Regions from separate parts of the Agrobacterium radiobacter genome, predicted to be linked through region 2. Evidence: riboswitches for the same ligand, from Rfam matches in the RefSeq annotation. Region 2 holds a riboswitch; the other holds the start of a gene.

Region 1 (3,401 bases), on a different contig from region 2:
CCGAAATTCACCGGCACGGTCTATGAGATATTGTCCGCGCCCGTATCGATGACGGAAATTGTCGCCGGCTATGTCGGGGCGGCGGCGACCAAGGGCCTGATGATCGGGACGATCATCCTGATAACAGCCACCTTCTTCGTGGATATCACCATCGCTCATCCGTTCATGATGGTGCTGTTCTTCGTGCTGACGGCTGTCAGTTTCAGCCTGTTCGGCTTCATCATCGGCATATGGGCGACGAATTTCGAGCAGCTGAACCTCATCCCCATGCTGGTGGTGCCGCCTTTGACCTTCCTTGGCGGCAGCTTCTATTCCATCGACATGCTGCCGCCCTTCTGGCAGACGGTCAGCCACTTCAATCCGGTGCTTTATCTCATCAGCGGTTTCCGCTGGAGCTTCTATGAGATCGCCGACGTCAATCCGATCATCAGTCTGGCGATGATCACGCTGTTTCTGGCGCTCTGCCTCGGTGTTGTCAGCTGGATGTTCAAGACGGGGTATCGGTTGCGGAACTGACCGGAAAAGCTTTTTTTAAAATTTAACGCCCGGTTTGCACCGGGCGTTTTCGTATTCACAACAAGGAAGCGCAGATCAGGCGACCTGCTTCTGCACCACTTCCTCGACAACCTCGCCCTTGAGGTAAGAAACGAGATCCTTGATCGTCACGACGAGCAGGCCGTGGCGTTCGGCAAAGACTTCGAGCTGGGGCAGGCGGGCCATGGTGCCGTCGTCATTGGCGACTTCGCAGATGGTGCCGCAGGGGAATTTGCCCGCAAGACGGCAAAGATCGACGGCCGCTTCGGTATGACCGGTGCGGCCGAGAACGCCTTGCGGGTTGGCGCGCAGCGGGAAGATATGGCCGGGGCGGGCGAAGTCTTCGGGGCGTGAATCCTCCGATACCAGCGCGCGCACGGTCTTTGCCCGGTCGGCGGCGGAAATGCCTGTCGTGGTGCCCGGAATATAGTCCACCGAGACGGTGAACGCTGTCTTGAGGGATTCGGTATTGCGCGACACCATCAAGGGAATGTCGAGGGCATCCAGTCGCTCGCCCGGCATGGCGACGCAGATCAGCCCGCGCGCATGGTTCATCATGAAGGCGATCTGCTGCGGGGTAATGCTGTCGGAGGCGGCGATGACATCGCCTTCGTTTTCGCGGTCTTCGTCGTCAACGACAATCACCATCTCGCCACGGGAAATGGCTTCGATGGCGTCTTCAATTCTAGCAATGGTCATTTTCTTTCAAGCCTTTCAAGGGTTATGCCGTTTTGCGGCATTTTCGCGCTTCAAGAAGCGCCAAATATCCCTTGGGCGAACAATGCAATGCGAAGCCAGCTTACGCGCCAGCGTCCTATGCCTTGTCCTCTTCCATCCGGACTATACCGTCGGCTCCGGCCTCTCACCGGATCTGCTGACCTTCCGGCTTTGGAGACCGGAAGCGCTCGCGGGCTCCGGGAAAAATCCCGATACCGCCGGTGGGGAATTGCACCCCGCCCTGAGAACAAGGCCAACATAAATTATCAAATGGGAAGGAATCAAGGGGCAATGGTCCGTCCGTGGCCCCTATGCGCGAAAAGAATATCCCCGTTGCGGTCGCATTGGGGTATTTCCTTTCCGGGGCCAATGGCTCGGGAAAACCGCAGAATGAACCGCAAAGGGCAGGGGGTTACCGGTCGCGCAGCCGCAGTTCATCGGTCTGCATCTGCAGCGAACCGAGCGTCGACAGGAAGCTCATGCCGAGCAGGCTCTGGCCCAATTGGCCATCCTGGGCGACGAGGGCCGGGATGTTGCGCCGCACGATCGGGCCAATGCTGATTTCCGACAGGGTGACGGGAGCTGCCGCCGTGCGGCCATTCGCAGTCATGACCGGTACGGTATAGCGGAGGTTTGTGGTGTCGATGCCGATTGCGGCGGCATCTGCATTGGCGAGCACCACCGAGCTTGCGCCGGTATCGACCAGCATGTGGATCGTCTTGCCTTCGAGACCGACATTCGCCTCGAAATGGCCGCTCATCGATTTATGCAGCACGATTTCCTGCTCACCGCCCGATGTGGTGACCACTACGGCGCGGCCGGGTATGAGGCCGCCCAGCAGTCGATCGCCGAAGGTTTGCAGATCGTAGCGATAGAGATAAAGCGAGACGAGGCCGAGAATGATGACAAGCCAGACGGCGAGCTGGCGGATGACGGTGCCGAAACTGCCGCGGCTTCCGGCCAATATGCCGGCGGACAGGAGAGCGGCAATGGGCAGAAGATAGAGAACATGGGCGAATTGATCATTATCGATGCCGAGCGTTCGCCCACCGTCATGATTGATGAGCAGCAGGCCAAGGCCGACGGCCAGCAGAAGGAGAACGATGGTCAGCCTGTTCATGCGGTATGCGTCTCCTTGGCGGTCTTGGGCAGGTTTGCCAGTCTTTGCGGCAGCAACCGCATGATCTCGCGGCGCTTCTCGTCGCTATACCCTGCCCAGCCGCCAATTTCATCCAGCATTCGCCCACAGCCGATGCAGAGGCTGCTGGTTTCATCGAGGCGACAGATGTGGATGCAGGGTGTTTCCATGATGATTTATATCAGGCCGTCATGCTGCAAGGGCAAGGGCGACAAGAATCACGATCTCCGTGATCTGCTGGCAGGCGCCGATGGTGTCGCCGGTATGGCCGCCGATCTTCCTGTCGCAGAGCCTGCCGAAAAGCATGGCCGCCAGAAAGGCTGCCGCCAGCACAAGGGCAATCGACAGGAGCGGCAGGGCGTGCAGCGTAAATAGTATGAAAAGCAGCAACCCGATCAAAAGCGCGATGTTGCGCTCGCTTGTGCCCGGCTGACCGGCGCTGGCGGCGATGCCGGAGGTTTTGGCGGCGGGCAGGGACTGCCAGTGCCAAACCATCAGGGCGCGGCTCATGACAAGCACAGCGATCAGGGCGGCGGCGGCGGTTTTTGCCGGCAGCGTCTCAATGAGCGAGGCGAGCGCGGTGGCGCGAAGCGCAAAGGACAGGATCATGGCGATGGCGCCATAGCTGCCGATGCGGCTGTCCTTCATGATCTCAAGCATTCGCGCCTTGTCCTTGCCGCTGCCGAAACCGTCGGCCATGTCGGCCAGGCCGTCTTCGTGCAGCGCCCCTGTCACGAGCGCCGTCAAGCCGATGACAAGCCAGCCGGTGAGCTGGGGAGAGGCGTCGAAGGCCGCAAAAACCACAACGAGGAAAGCGGCGGGCAGGGCGATCAGCAGACCGGCGGCGGGAAAGGCGCGGGCAGTGCGGCGCATCGACACACTGTCGGCATCATCAAAAAAACGCGAGGGAACGGGCAGGCGGCTCAGAAAGGCGAGGGAATGCATGACATCTGTTATAAAATCCCCGGCCTTCATGCTCTCTCCGTTGCAGTTGCTGCATTTCCGGTTGTTC
Region 2 (3,401 bases):
CTTCTATTGGTGGGCAACAATCTTTTTTCCAAACCGAAAAAACGTAACGGGCTCGCCAGAGGCACCAGATGGAGCGCAGCAAGGACGGGGGCGATTGGGAACATCTCGGAAAAAAGGCAAGGGGCTCCGCGCCCGCGATCCCCGCGCCTTCCAGTCAGGACATACATAGCCTGCCTTCGATTGCCGGGACTGATGTGACCGATATGCGCTGCAGTGACGGAAATACCGCCCGCCATCAGGCCAAACAGCATGCGGCATGAATGCGGGCGATCTGGCGCCACGGCACCATAAACTTAATGTGCCAAGGGCAAGGTAGTGCGATTTTCCGGGATCAGGCAGTTTGAAGGCGAGCGACGTCACGCCAAGTATCCAAGGCTGCTGTTCGCAGTTCGCGATGGTGAGCGGATGGAATATCGTGGCGGGGAATGTGAAAGAGGTTTGCGATCGGGTCGTGGATGGACACGAAACACTAAAGCTGTCGCGCTGACTTGAAGCGCTTCATGATCCTTTCCCTTCGTCGTACGGGCTGACGGGAGTTCTCCGCCCGATTGTTCAGTCCCTTGTGTGGACGATGCTCGACGCCGGGCATGATCTCGCGCTTCGCCGCGCCGTAGGAGCGCAGCTTGTCGGTGATCATCACACGCGGCGAACCGCTTTGCCCTTTCAGGATCTTGCGCATCAAACGTTTCGCAGCCTTGGCATTGCGGCGACTTTGCACCAGCGCGTCGAGAACAAAGCCATCCTGTTCAACGGCCCGCCAAAGCCAGTGTTTCTTTCCACCCATGGTGGTGACAACCTCATCAAGATCCATTTGTCGCCGAGCCTTCCGGCAGATCGCCTCCGGATATCATTGGCAAAGTGTCTACCGAATTTCTCAGCCCAGAGGCGCACGGTTTGATGAGAGACGATGACGCCCCGCGCTGCCAGCAGATCCTCGACCATCCGCAGGCTGAGCGGAAACCTGAAGTACAGCCAAACTGCATGGGCAATCACCTCCGCTGTAAATCGGTGGCGACGATAAAGAGGATCACGGTTAAATCTGGTCATGCAGCCAGATCCCACAATTTGATCCATGTCCGGTTAACGTTACGATGCCCTTGAAAGGATCCGAACCGGCGGCCTTGCCTTTGTCATCAAGCTAGCTCGCGAGTTACATCCAATATCAAGGCCTTAGACGACTCGCGGATGCCAAGTCTCCGGTTACATCATTGGAAATATCCTGAGGAACCAGTGGCTAGCTCTCAGACACGTGCAATCCAAAATTATAGAAGCCGAAACGCTTGCCCCAGAGCCGTCTAAAAAGGGTGAGATTTTCGGGATAACGACGGGCCATTGCCCCTTGATTCCTTCCCATTTGATAATTTATGTTGGCCTTGTTCTCAGGGCGGGGTGCAATTCCCCACCGGCGGTATCGGGATTTTTCCCGGAGCCCGCGAGCGCTTCCGGTCTCCAAAGCCGGAAGGTCAGCAGATCCGGTGAGAGGCCGGAGCCGACGGTATAGTCCGGATGGAAGAGGACAAGGCATAGGACGCTGGCGCGTGAGCTGGCTTCGCATTGCATTGTTCGCCCAAGGGATATTTGGCGCTTCTCGAAGCGCGAAAATGCCGCAAAACGGCATAACCCTTGAAAGGCTTGAAAGAAAATGACCATTGCTAGAATTGAAGACGCCATCGAAGCCATTTCCCGTGGCCAGATGGTGATTGTCGTTGACGACGAAGACCGCGAAAACGAAGGCGATGTCATCGCCGCCTCCGACAGCATTACCCCGCAGCAGATCGCCTTCATGATGAACCATGCGCGCGGGCTGATTTGCGTCGCCATGCCGGGCGAGCGACTGGATGCCCTCGACATTCCCTTGATGGTGTCGCGCAATACCGAATCCCTCAAGACAGCGTTCACCGTCTCGGTGGACTATATTCCGGGCACCACGACAGGCATTTCCGCCGCCGACCGGGCAAAGACCGTACGCGCGCTGGTATCGGAGGATTCACGCCCCGAAGACTTCGCCCGCCCCGGCCATATCTTCCCGCTGCGCGCCAACCCGCAAGGCGTTCTCGGCCGCACCGGTCATACCGAAGCGGCCGTCGATCTTTGCCGTCTTGCGGGCAAATTCCCCTGCGGCACCATCTGCGAAGTCGCCAATGACGACGGCACCATGGCCCGCCTGCCCCAGCTCGAAGTCTTTGCCGAACGCCACGGCCTGCTCGTCGTGACGATCAAGGATCTCGTTTCTTACCTCAAGGGCGAGGTTGTCGAGGACGTGGTGCAGAAGCAGGTCGCCTGATCTGCGCTTCCTTGTTGTGAATACGAAAACGCCCGGTGCAAACCGGGCGTTTTTCATTCCGTGAGAGAACTCCAGCGCCGAGACCAAAACCTACCAGCAGCAGAAACCGCCATCCACCAGCAGGTCCACGCCCGTCACGAAGCTCGCCGCATCTGACAGCAAGAAGATCGCCGGGCCGACCATTTCATCCACGCCCGCCATGCGCTGCATCGGCGTCTGCTCTTCAAAGAGCTTGGTCTGGTGCACCATCTCCGGCCGCGTGTTCATCGGCGTCGCCGTGTAACCCGGCGAGATGGTATTGACGCGAATGCCGCGCCCCACCCACTCCATCGCCATGGATTTCGACATATGGATGACGCCCGCCTTCGAGGCGTTGTAATGGCACTGCATCAGCCCGCGATTGACAATGACGCCGGACATGGAAGCGATATTGACGATCGCGCCGCGGCCGTTCTTCAGCATGGCATTGGCTTCGGCCTGGCAGGACAGGAAAACGCCCTTCAGGTTGATATCCATCATCGTCTGGAACTGGCTTTCCTCCATCTCCTCGGCCGGATTGGCATTGGCGATACCGGCCGCATTGACGGCGAGCGAGAGCGCACCAAGCTCGGCTTCAGTGCGCGCAACCGCATCGGTCAGCGCCTGCTTGCTGGTGACGTCGGCAGCAATCTGGATCGACTTGCGTCCAGCCTTGGCGATGAAATCCGCCGTCTGCGCCAGACCATCATCGGTGCGGCGGTCGAGCAGCGCTACATTGGCGCCGGACTGGGCAAGGCCCATGGCGATCCGCTGGCCGATGCCGGAACCGGCACCGGTGACGAGCGCCACCTGCCCAGAAAGATCAAACAGTTTCGGCGCGTTGAGGGTGATGGTGGACATCTCTGTTTCCTTCTTCAGATGGTTGCCAGTTCCATGACCGAGACGTCGTTTGCTTCGTCGCGGCTGAGGATGCCGGCCTGTTTTCCCTGCGCCAGAACGAGAATGCGGTTCGAAACGCCCAGCACCTCTTCCAGATCGGAGCTGACGACGATGACGGCCACGCCGCTCTTCGCCAGACCCACAATGATATCGTAAATACCTGCCCGCGCACCGACATCGATGCCGCGGGTCGGCTCAT

The links. A riboswitch is a leader RNA that binds a small molecule or an ion and turns the genes downstream of it on or off. The one in region 2 is predicted to bind FMN.
Region 1: another riboswitch for FMN. It lies ahead of ribB (3,4-dihydroxy-2-butanone-4-phosphate synthase); the one in region 2 lies ahead of ribB (3,4-dihydroxy-2-butanone-4-phosphate synthase).

The regions. Positions count from the first base shown of each region.
Region 1 is NZ_JBEGHX010000001.1:1,545,083-1,548,483, reverse strand. Features, by position in the region: gene MRBLRC7O_RS07800 (ABC transporter permease) at 1-516, shown strand, start outside; gene ribB (3,4-dihydroxy-2-butanone-4-phosphate synthase) at 592-1,233, opposite strand; FMN riboswitch at 1,354-1,504, opposite strand; gene MRBLRC7O_RS07790 (TIGR02281 family clan AA aspartic protease) at 1,664-2,371, opposite strand; gene MRBLRC7O_RS07785 (DUF1289 domain-containing protein) at 2,368-2,559, opposite strand; gene MRBLRC7O_RS07780 (adenosylcobinamide-GDP ribazoletransferase) at 2,579-3,364, opposite strand.
Region 2 is NZ_JBEGHX010000003.1:388,026-391,426, forward strand. Features, by position in the region: partial or broken gene MRBLRC7O_RS25480 (IS6 family transposase) at 332-1,047, opposite strand; FMN riboswitch at 1,372-1,522, shown strand; gene ribB (3,4-dihydroxy-2-butanone-4-phosphate synthase) at 1,643-2,284, shown strand; gene MRBLRC7O_RS25490 (SDR family oxidoreductase) at 2,375-3,163, opposite strand; gene MRBLRC7O_RS25495 (sugar ABC transporter ATP-binding protein) at 3,178-3,401, opposite strand, start outside.